One region of the Rummeliibacillus sp. BSL5 genome, then DNA from elsewhere that is predicted to be linked to it. Evidence: a T-box and tRNA genes for the amino acid it is inferred to sense, from the RefSeq annotation. Region 1 holds a T-box; the other holds one or more tRNA genes.

Region 1 (6,025 bases):
CAACGAATTCAGCAATGCCATACTCATTCACCAGTTCTTGGATTCTTTCAATGCCGAATTCATTATTTTCCTCATCGATTCTTACCGTTTCGATACCTTGGGCTGTCCAACCTAGCGCATCGCTAATTGCTACGCCAATCGTTTTGGAGCCAACATCTAAACCCATTATTCTCATCATTATGCCTCGTTATTCTTTTTAATATAGAACTTAACCAACTCTTCTAAAATTTCGTCACGTTCAAGTTTACGAATTTTGTTCCGTGCATCCTGATGGCGAGGGATATAAGCAGGATCTCCTGATAATAGATAACCAACGATTTGATTGATAGGATTGTATCCTTTTTCTTCTAGTGCTGCATGTACTCGTTGCATGGTTTCTCTAACTTCTTGTTCCATCGATTCTTCAGGGAAATTAAATTTCATCGTCTGATCAAACTTACTCATGCAGGGCACCTCACTTTAAAATAGTAGAATAACGTCTTGTATCTATGTTAGTATACCCTATTCAACAAACCTTTTAAATAGATTTTACATAATTATACACGGAATCCAACGCTTCTTCCAATTTAGAAGCATCTTTTGCACCCGCCATAGCCATATCAGGACGGCCTCCGCCTTTGCCTCCGCAAATCTCTGCAACTTCTTTCACAATCTTGCCTGCGTGATAGTTTCCGTTTGCTAGATCTTTTGTTACCCCGGCAATCAGCATAACTTTGCCTTCAGATGCTGCGCCTAAAACAATGACACTTTGGTCCATTTTAGCTTTCAAATCATCCATTAGTTGGCGTAATTGATTGTTGTCTTTTGCTTCAACTTTTGTTGCCAGCACCGTTACATCGCCGATTTTCTGTGCTGATGATAAGATAGTTGAAGCTTGTGCACCTGCTATTTTGGCAGATAATGATGCATTCTCGCGTTGTTGCTCTTTCAACTCTTGTTGAAGGCTTTCTACACGTGCGACTAAGTCTTTCGGATTTGCTTTCAGCAAACTAGCTGCTTGTTCTAAAACATGCTGTTCTTCTTTCGTTGCTTGATACGCAGCTTTGCCTGTTACAGCTTCAATACGTCGTGTGCCTGCACCAATACCGCCTTCTGACATGATTTTAAAGAATCCAATTTCTGAAGAACGTTTAACATGGATACCACCGCATAGTTCAATAGAATAATCGGACACTTGTACTACACGCACCACATCACCGTATTTTTCACCAAATAAAGCCATTGCACCAATTTCTTTTGCATCCGCAATTGGCATCTCCTCAATTACTACTGCGATGTCATCCCAGATTTTTTCGTTAACGATCTGCTCTATTTTTTCTAACTCTTCTTTAGTAACAGCACCAAAGTGTGAGAAGTCAAAACGAAGGCGGTCTGGTCCTACATATGAACCAGCTTGGCTTACATGATCGCCTAACACATCTTTTAGTGCGCGTTGCAATAGATGTGTTGCTGTATGGTTCTTCACAGTCAAGTTACGTTCTGTGCGATCAACTTGTGCAAATACATCTTCACCTACATGCATTTCGCCAGATTCAACAATAACTGTGTGCAATGCTTGGCCATTTGGCGCTTTTTGTACATCTTTTACAAATGCTTTGAATGAATCGTTGCTAATTGAACCATGGTCAGCGATTTGCCCACCCATTTCAGCATAGAAAGGTGTTTCAGCAAGAATAATTAGTGCTTCATCACCCTCTGAAGCTGTTTTTTCGATTTGTCCATTTACTACCATTGCCGCAATTGTTGTGTTTGTCTCAAGAGTTTCATAACCCACAAATGTGCTTGCCTCTGTTAGGTTTGCAAGTACTTCTGATTGAACATGCATAGAATCGACATCTTGACGCGCATTACGAGCACGTTCACGTTGAACTTCCATTTCCGCTTCGAAACCTTCAACATCCACTGTCATGCCTACTTCTTCTGCATATTCCTCTGTCAATTCGACTGGGAAGCCGTAGGTATCATATAAACGGAATGCATCTACTCCAGGAATGCTTGTTTGTCCGTTCGCTTTTTGGGCTTCTACCACTTCATTGAAGATAGAAAGGCCGTCATGTAATGTCTCATGGAATCTTTCTTCTTCGTTCTTAATAACGCGAGCGATAAATTCCGCTTTTTCTTTCACTTCTGGATAGAAGTCAGCCATGATCTCACCAACTGTTGGTACAAGTTGGTACATGAATGGTTTTTCGATACCTATTTGTTTTGCATATCGTACGGCACGGCGAAGTAAACGGCGAAGCACATAACCACGACCTTCATTTGAAGGTAATGCTCCATCACCAATTGCAAATGCCACTGTCCGGATGTGGTCTGCAATGACCTTGAATGGCGTGTTTATATCTTCCTCGCTGCCAAAGATTTCATTTAAATCGATTTCATTTGGGCGTTTGTATTTACGATTTGCAAATTCTTCAATTTTCTCGATAATTGGCATAAACAAATCTGTATCAAAGTTAGTTGGCACATCTTGAACAACTGAAGCCATACGTTCTAGGCCCATACCTGTATCAATGTTTTGTTTTGGCAGAGGTGTATATGTGCCATCTGGATTATGATTAAATTGAGAAAAAACAAGATTCCATATTTCTAGATAGCGCTCATTTTCACCGCCCGGATATAATTCTGGATCTTTTAGGTCGTTGCCGTATTTCTCTCCGCGATCGTAGAAAATTTCTGAGTTAGGGCCACTAGGACCTTCTCCAATATCCCAGAAGTTCCCTTCCAAACGAATTAGGCGTTCTTCTGGAATACCAACTTCGTCTTTCCAAATCGTATAGGCCTCATTATCTTCCGGATGTATGGTAATGGACAATTTTTCACCTTCAAAGCCCATCCATTTTGGATCTGTTAAGAACTCCCACGCATAGTGGATAGCTTCTTTTTTAAAGTAATCACCAATAGAGAAGTTCCCAAGCATTTCAAAGAATGTATGGTGGCGAGCTGTTTTGCCGACATTCTCAATATCATTCGTACGTATTGCTTTTTGTGCATTTGTAATACATGGATTTTCGGGGATCACTGAGCCATCAAAATATTTTTTCAACGTTGCTACTCCGGAATTGATCCATAGTAATGACGCGTCATTGATTGGCACAAGCGGCATACTAGGTTCTTGTTTGTGTTTTTTCTCTTCGAAGAATTCGATAAACTTGCGACGAATTTCTGCTGATGTTTTCATTAATTTTCCTCCTTTTATATATAAAAAAACCCCCATCCACTGTAACAGGGACGAAGGTTTCTATTCGCGGTACCACCCTAATTATAATAGCTTTTGCTATTATCACTTAATTACCTTAACGCGGCACACGGTAGTTTTTGGCTACACTCAGGAATAGCTTTTCCAAATTGGGTAGTGAAGGTTCTCACAGCCTAGGAACCTCTTTCTGTACACGGACCAACAAGTACTTTTTTCCTTCAACGTATTGCAGTATTAGAGATCAATCTTGTTTAAATAGGATAACTCTTACTTATTTTAAGAAATGCTTTTACTTCTGTCAATTCTCATTATTCATAAAATCATAAGGGCTAATGCCCGCCATTCCAATCATTGGATGAATGCCTGAATAATTATCTAGCGTTAAAGCAACAGGTATCTTGTCCTCTACTGATTGTATTGCTTCTTTCTCAGTTGATTCCGTTTTGGTATCATTCTTTTCTTCTAGCGATTTGATTTCAGTTGTCTCATCCAATGATAAACGCTCTACAAGTGAGGTATGGCGTTTCATATCATCTGTTTTTTGAAAACCATACACAAATGTGTCTGGCTCGCCACATAGAATAAGAAAATTTTTAGCCCTTGTAATACCTGTATATAGCAAATTTTTCCGAAGCATTTTGGAATAACCTCGGACTATTGGCATTATAACCATCGGAAACTCGCTTCCTTGGGATTTGTGAATGGAGCAGCAATACGCAAGCGTTACCTGATTTAGATCACTTTTTTGATACGTTACTTCAATGCCATCAAACGATACAACCATTAAATCCGTTTTTTCAATCGTTTCTTTTGCCTTCACAATTGAAATGACTTCACCCATATCGCCATTAAACACATTGTTATTTGGCTGATTAACAAGTTGTAGCACTTTATCGCCAATCCGGTAAATCGTATCACCAAAAGCAATCTCTTTTGTCTTTTGGGATTTTTTAGGGTTTAGTAATTCTTGTAGCATTTTGTTCATTGCATCAATGCCCGCATTGCCACGATACATTGGTGCGAGCACTTGGACGTCATGAATAGAAAAACCTTTATTAATAGCACTCTTGACCACTTGCCCTACAACGTCTGCAATTTGATCTTGGGTTGCACGTATAAATGAACGGTCACTTGTTTTCACCATCAAGTCTTGAGGGACAGTACCACGTTTCATTTCATGTGCCAACTGAATTATTGATGACCCTTCTGATTGCCTATAAACATCTGTTAACTCCACTGTTGGAATGGCTTTTGAGGCAAGCAGATCCTTTAAAACCTGTCCTGGACCTACCGGCGGAAGTTGGTCTTGGTCGCCTACAAATATTACTTGGCAGTCATCATTCAATGCCCTCAAAAGTTGATGTGCGAGCCATGTATCAACCATTGACATTTCATCGACTATAATAAGCCGCCCCATTACTTCTCGCTCCACATCTTCTTCCTTTTCTTGACCCGTGAAACCTAACAAGCGATGAATAGTCATTGCAGGCAGTTCCGTTGATTCGCTTAAGCGCTTGGCAGCTCTACCTGTAGGAGCCGCTAGAACGATTGGAAAGGCCTCTTCTTTCTCTGCATAATCTTTAGGGTTTAGCGAGAGCCCATGAAGTTCTGCATAGACATCCACTATTCCCCTGACAACTGTTGTTTTCCCCGTTCCGGGGCCCCCCGTTAAAATCATTACAGCTGAATTAATAGCCGTTTCAATTGCCTTTACTTGTGTATCAGCATATGTAACACCAAAGCGCTCTTCTGCTTCACCGATTACTTTTCTTATCTCAGAAGAAGGAAAAGATGATTGCTCTTCATTTTTTTGAGCTAGCTCTGTAATCTTCGAAGCAATTCCTATTTCAGAATAATAAAGAGACGGCAAATAAACTCTTGTTTCTTCACCGCATACTTTACCATTCTCGCCTAGTTCAATTATTGCTTGGGAAATATCATCGTATTCAATCGTGCATGACTGACTCGATTCAAGCATCGCCTTGGAAGCAGGCAAAATTTCTCTTGCATCTAAAAAAACATGCCCTTCTGATAACGAGGCAGTGTTTAACAAGTGAAGTATAGAGGCCTTGATGCGGTCGGGATGGTTGCCGGTGATTTGTAGCCTAGCGCCCAGTTCATCCGCTCGCTGAAAACCGATCCCCTCAATATCTTCAATGAGGCGGTACGGATTTTTTTGTAGTACTTGTAGTGTCTCACCTTCATACATTTGATAAATCTTCACAGCAATTTGAGCACCAAATCCCCATTCGTTCAATTGAATCATAATGCGGTCAAGCCCTAAATTTTGCTCAAGTACAGAGCGCAGTGTTTGTTTTTTATCTTCTGTTAAGCGTGGAACGTCATCCAACACATCAGGATTTTCAATGATGGTTTTAATAGCATCTGCACCTAGCTGTTGAACAATCGTTTCAGCTGTACGGTGGCCTATCCCCGGAAATAAATCGCTAGATAAATATTGCACGACACCTGTTTCAGTTGCTGGAATCTCTTTTTCAAAAGTGGCAGCTTGAAACTGCAGCCCATATTTAGGATGCTGTTTCAGCTGCCCTGTATAACGGTATAACGCTTCTTCTGAGACAGCAGGAAAATAGCCTGCGACAATAATCTCTTTTTCTTTATAATCCGTATTTGTTTCTTGGATTTTCAATTTAATAATTGAGAATAAGTTTTGTGCATTATGAAATATTGTGACGACAGGCCGGCCGACAATAAAAAGTGGTTCATCGGAAAATAAAGATAGATTTTCAGCCAACGCTGCCACCACCTTTCTTTTTAATCTTTTTTCATCGCAAGCATGTCATGAATGTAACGTGCTTGATCAAA
Region 2 (6,025 bases), 720 kb from region 1:
GAGAAAATAATACAGCTACAGCAAGAGTTCGCATTTGTAGTGCACCGTATGCAATTTCTAGAGCAACAACTTGATATTTATTCGCGGATTGGTGAATTAAAAGAAGAACAGCAACAATTAACCAACCTAGAACAAGAAGAAAGAGACATACTAGACAAATTACATCTTATTAGAGCAAGTAAAGAAGAGTATTATGTTAAAGTGCAATCATTGCATGACTTTACAAGAGATTTTAACCGCAATATAAGAGATTTAGGGTTTGATATAGATGACAATAAACGGGAAATGACTAATGTGGAGAAGGATAGAACACATTTAGAAGAAAAAATAGAAGCTAATCAAGCGGAAATTACCCGCTACGAAATTCTTCTGCAGGAGCTAAAACACCTAATTCCTGATTTATACAAAGTAGCAATGCAGAAGCAAATTGATACTAGCCAGTCGATGCCAATACTGCTCTCGGAAAATGAAAAAGCGCGAGTTGCCTTTGAAAATGCACGTAAGGGAGAAGTTGATCCACAAGCCGAAGAAAACTATAAAAAACGGAAAGAAGAGTACGAGAAAAAACAATATGATGCCGCTTTGATGGAAGAATTAGTAGAAGAAAAAAGGCTTTTGTTAGTAGATAAAGAAGATAAGTTGGATACAAAGGTCCATGTACTTGTTGAAGCTTTGAACAAGAAATTCCAAACCTATATGAGCCTATTTAACTTCAAAAGCCAAATCATGTGGGAACGATATGAAGACAAACGGGGACGAGCTATATTTAAATTATATGTAAAGGCGCATAAAGCAGGACATGGCAGAAGGTTAGAAGATGTGAGTGTAAAAGCGAGAAATGGAAAATATGGAAAGGGTGTATCGGGCGGGGAAGAATCATTAAGCTCACTCCTATTTGCACTCACCTTATTGCAACATTTAGATACAACACCAGGTTATATAATACTAGATGAATTTGATAGTGCATTAGATGAAAACCGAAAAGAAAAAGTTTTTGAATTGTATGCTAGAGAACTAGAGCGCAAGCTTATTATCCTGTCACCTAAAGCACATGATGACAGGTACTATGAAAAGTATAGCAAGGTTTTCATCGTCCAGCATGACGCTGTAAAAGTGGAAAGTGCAATCAAAGGTATACAGCTTGTAAAATAAGACTAATTCTTTTACAGATGGCATGGAGTATAGTATACTAGATGTATAAATTAATATTTAAATGTAACACATGGTGGAGTCAGTCAATCTGGCACCGCCATGTGTTTTTTTATTTTCAAGGAGGGAAAATATGTTTATTTTACAAATTGTGCTTGTATTACTAGCGACTAAATTGGCCGGCCATTTGAGTGTTAGGCTAGGGCAGCCATCTGTATTAGGGAAGATTATTATTGGTATTGTTATTGGACCTGCTTTATTAGGATGGATTGACGATACGGATATTGTGAAACAATTCAGTGAAATCGGTGTTATCCTCCTTATGTTTTTGGCGGGACTTGAAACAAATTTATCAGATTTAAATCGAAATAAAAAGGCGGCGTTACTAGTTGCAGTAGGTGGTATCATTGTTCCTATTTTATTGGGATATGCAGGATCCATTTATTATGGCTTATCAACAGCGCAAGCTATATTTATAGGATTGCTTTTATCCGCTACTTCTGTCAGCATTTCGGTCCAAACATTAAAAGAACTTGGTTGGTTAAATAGTAAAGAAGGTTCTACTTTGCTAGGTGCGGCAGTTTTAGATGATATTATTGTCGTCGTCATGCTGGCAGTAGCAATGAGTTTCTTTGGGGACTCTGATGTTAGCATTACTTGGTTGATAGGTAAAAAAGTCATCTTCTTTGCTATCATTATTTTAGTATCAATCTGGGTTGTACCTGCGTTTTTGAGACTGTTTTCAAAATTAAAAGTAACAGTGCCATTGCTTAGTGGTGCGTTAATTATTTGCTTTGGCTTTGCCTATTTCGCAGATTCTCTAGGCATTGCAGCGATTATTGGATCGTTTTTCGCGGGGATTGCCATATCTCAGACCAAATTTAAAGAGGAAATTGAGGAAAAGGTTGAGCCGATTGCAAATGGCTTATTTGTACCATTTTTCTTCGTAAGCATTGGCTTATCCGTTAGTTTTGCAGGTATCGGAAATCAAATATGGCTTATCGTTGTATTTTCATTGATTGCGCTTCTTTCGAAATTCATCGGGTCGGGTCTTGGCGCAAAAATGTCAGGCTTTTCTATGCGATCATCAATGGGTATCGGAGCAGGTATGATATCTCGTGGGGAGGTAGCATTAATTATTGCAGCAATGGGACTAGATTCAAAACTATTGCCAACAGAGTATTATACGCCAATGATTATTGTTGTCGTTATTACAACATTAGCTACACCACCACTCCTTAAAGGAATATTTGGGAAGAGACAAGAAAATTAGAATACAAAAAACGCTCAATCATATGATTGGGCGTTTTGTCTATAGACTTAAGATTATTTCTAACTAATAACAAGATAATATTCTCTTGTTTGAAACACAGAGAATAATATATAATAAATCTATAAAAACGGGGCATTAGCAAACTCCAAATATTTTCTCGGGGATATAGTATAGCGGGAATACGCCACAATGGCATTGTGGAATCAGGGGTTCGATTCCCCTTATCTCCATTAAAATTACGTTGTTTTTAGGTCGATTTTTTAACCAACACACTCCATCAATTCAGTAATTTGAATTGTGGGGTGTTTTTTAGGTTTTTGGATAAATCAATTAAAAGCCAATGTTCAAACAGCGTTAAGTACACAAATGCAAAGGAGAAAAGATGATAATAAAAAATTAAACCAAAATATATTTAATGTCACATATACGTCGGTTTTTATAGTAGAAACGGGTCAATTAAATTTTAAAAATTATCAATCCATATCAAAATAAATCGGGTAATGATTTACACAGCCGTCATTAAACTTTGCATTGCAAGAGGGGCAGTGATTTGAATTCATATACTGATGAATAGTGAGCTCAGTTTTACAAACCCCACATAATATGGCTTGTACATCAAACATTTCTTTGGTCCATTTTTGAATTGGATGATTGGCGTTTTCATCATGGCATTTATAACAAGGATAATATTCACCGCAGCAAGCAAATTTGATAGCAATGACATCGAGAACTGTATGATAGTGAGTACACCTTGTTTCTTGATCAATAACATTTCCTAAGACTCGCAATTTACAATCTCCTTCAAGTTTTTCTACAATTGTAACATATCCCTTTCCAACAACTTGAATAAAATGAAGTTTACATCCATATATTTAACAGAATGTGGAGGTGGATAGATGGGGATAGGCATTATTGGTTTTTTGGCAACTGCCAGCGGCCTTGGTGTTGGAGGTATACTTGCAACTCTTTTTAAAGGAACAATACGAAAAGCGGCTGCTATTAATGGCATTTGTGCAGGTATTCTACTGGGGCTGCTTATTATCGAAATCATTCCAGAAAGCTTACAGTTAAGTGGTGTGATGATATTTGGCATAGGTGTACTTTGGGGAATTATTGCGTTTAGCGTATTGCATGGATTCATGCACGGTGAGATGGAATCAATGAATTTTCAAAGGGAGCAACATGGTAGGGCAGGAGCTATTTTAGCCTTAAGTATAGCAATTCACAATCTACCTCTAGGTTTGTCATTAGGATTCGGCGAAACAACTGGAATGAGTAGTTCATTACTGTTTCCTATAATTTTACATAATATTCCTGAAGGGCTGGCAATATTTATTCCTTTATCGCTTGCAAAGATATCATTTAAAAGACACATATTCATTCTGCTAGCAGTATCATTTCCAGTAGGACTTGGAGCAATTCTAGGGAGTGTCATTGGAGCGTCCTATCCAATTTTTTGGGCTATTCTTCTTAGTTTCTCTATAGGAATGATTATAAGCGTAGTTTGGAAGGAAATTATAATGGAAGCAGCAGGACGCACTTCATTTTTATATGTTTTGAAATATCTTATTTTGGGTATGTTTGTCATGGCAAGTTTTCTTTTCTTTTTTCCACCAATATGATAATTGTAATAGTCGATGAGTGACATTGGGCAGTTGGAAAAATACCTAAGAACTCTCATAATAATTATACAAGCAACAACAAAAGGGGGGAAAAGTTATGAGCGAATCAATAAATATGGCAGAACACGATAATCATAACGAGGAGTTTTGGAATGTCATCACACATGGTGTAGGATTTTTGCTTTCCATTCCCGCTTTATTTTTGTTAATGCACAAAGCGAATCTTGTTTCATCATCAATATATATGGCAAGCTTTATAGTATTTGGATTAACAATGATGATTCTTTATCTGTCTTCCACTTTATTTCACGGATTCAAGAAATATAAGCATATTTTTTCAAAATTAGATCACTTTTCTATTTATCTTTTCATAGCAGGTACATATACGCCAATCGCACTAATTGGGGTTGGGGGCAAGCTAGGCATAACCATTTGCTTGATTGAATGGATTCTGACATGTATTGGAATTGTCTGTAAATGTTTCTTCATCTATCGCTACAAAAAGCTATCCTTATTATTCTATATAAGTATGGGATGGCTTGTAGTTATTGCTATTAACCCATTAGTTGCTCATATTACATGGACAGGATTTTTGATTTTGCTAGCAGGTGGCATTTTTTATACAGTCGGTGCTTATTTTTACCAAAATAATAAAATTCCCTACAACCATGCAATTTGGCATTTGTTTGTCTTAGCAGGTAGTGCATCGATGTATTGGTGTATTATTGATTATTTATAAATTTCAAAAGCGCAAAAGGCTGGAACATAAAAAATAGCTCCTTCCAATGTTGAATAATTGAACTTTATATAATCATTATAAATGGAACGGAACACAGATGATCGTAATTTTATGTAAGTTTTTCATTATGACTACATTCAAGAGAAAAATTATTAAAAGAAAACCGGCAAATGTGAAATTGATTTCACATTTGCCGGTTTTTTTAATACCTAAAATACTCTTGTCTCAGTATCTTTTCTTGTGGCAAATATCAAGATACTGCATAACATAAACAATACGTTGGATAGAGTGGCAAAATATGCTTCTTTCAATTTAGTGATTTTGTATTATAGTTAATATATAGATTCACTTAAAATGATATGTTTTTGATAGATTATAATATTGAAAGAAGGAAAGCATATGAAGAAATTTCTTGCCGTATTGCTTGGAATCTTCATTTTTTTAGGTGCTGCCATTTATTATATCCATTTAAATGTATATGCATCAGGTGGTACGCCGAAAGTTGAGTCACAGCAGCAATTAAAGCACGAAATCTTAAAAAACTTGAATGAAGTAAAACCAGAGTTCACCATTCAAACAAAATACCCCATCTATAAGGCTAAAGAAGCAGAACAACAGCTGAAAAGCGTCTTCAAAGAAATAAGTTCTGTCGGCAATTATGGTTTTGGCAATTTAGATGGTTACTCTTACTATATATCTTCCAATATGGGCTTTACTAAAATCGAAATAAAAACATTCTATTTAACTACTGCAGATCAAGAGAAAAAGATACACCACAAAGTAAAAAAAATAATTCAAAATAATCATATTCAGAAGATGACGGATTTTGAAAAGGTATTTTTCATCAATGGCTATTTGGCCTCCCATATTGAGTATAGCGAAAATGCAACTCATGGTGGTCATTCTGCATATGCTGCATTATTTGACCATAAAGCAGTATGCCAAGGGTACGCATTAGCTGCAGATTTGCTTTTAAGAGAATCAGGACTGCAAACCAAATACATTACAGGTAAAGTTAAAGGTGAAAACCATGCCTGGAATAAAGTAAAGCTGGATGGTAAATGGTATAACCTTGATATCACTTGGAATGACCCTATGCCTGACCGAGGTGAACGTTACAGACTTAACTACTTTTTGATTAGTGATAATCAACTTGCAAAAGATCATATGTGGAATTATGACTCGCTTTTTCAAGCGAAAAGCAAAAAATACGAAGGTTTGATGAATGCTCAAGCATTTGCA

Evidence for each region. The T-box of region 1 lies ahead of alaS (alanine--tRNA ligase). A T-box ahead of a tRNA ligase gene usually reads a tRNA of that ligase, here a tRNA-Ala.
Region 2: it has a tRNA-Ala gene. The T-box ahead of alaS (alanine--tRNA ligase) is inferred to sense a tRNA for this amino acid. The anticodon was not compared.

Annotation. Positions count from the first base shown of each region.
Region 1 is NZ_JAVGCV010000001.1:1,055,450-1,061,474, forward strand. It holds gene ruvX (Holliday junction resolvase RuvX) at 1-175, opposite strand, end outside; gene RCJ93_RS05455 (IreB family regulatory phosphoprotein) at 178-444, opposite strand; gene alaS (alanine--tRNA ligase) at 518-3,181, opposite strand; T-box leader at 3,225-3,430, opposite strand; gene recD2 (SF1B family DNA helicase RecD2) at 3,498-5,954, opposite strand; gene RCJ93_RS05470 (tetratricopeptide repeat protein) at 5,975-6,025, opposite strand, start outside.
Region 2 is NZ_JAVGCV010000001.1:337,181-343,205, forward strand. It holds gene RCJ93_RS01695 (hypothetical protein) at 1-1,152, shown strand, start outside; gene RCJ93_RS01700 (cation:proton antiporter) at 1,283-2,422, shown strand; tRNA gene RCJ93_RS01705 (tRNA-Ala) at 2,582-2,652, shown strand; gene RCJ93_RS01710 (CHY zinc finger protein) at 2,896-3,210, opposite strand; gene RCJ93_RS01715 (ZIP family metal transporter) at 3,319-4,044, shown strand; gene trhA (PAQR family membrane homeostasis protein TrhA) at 4,142-4,783, shown strand; gene RCJ93_RS01725 (transglutaminase domain-containing protein) at 5,183-6,025, shown strand, end outside.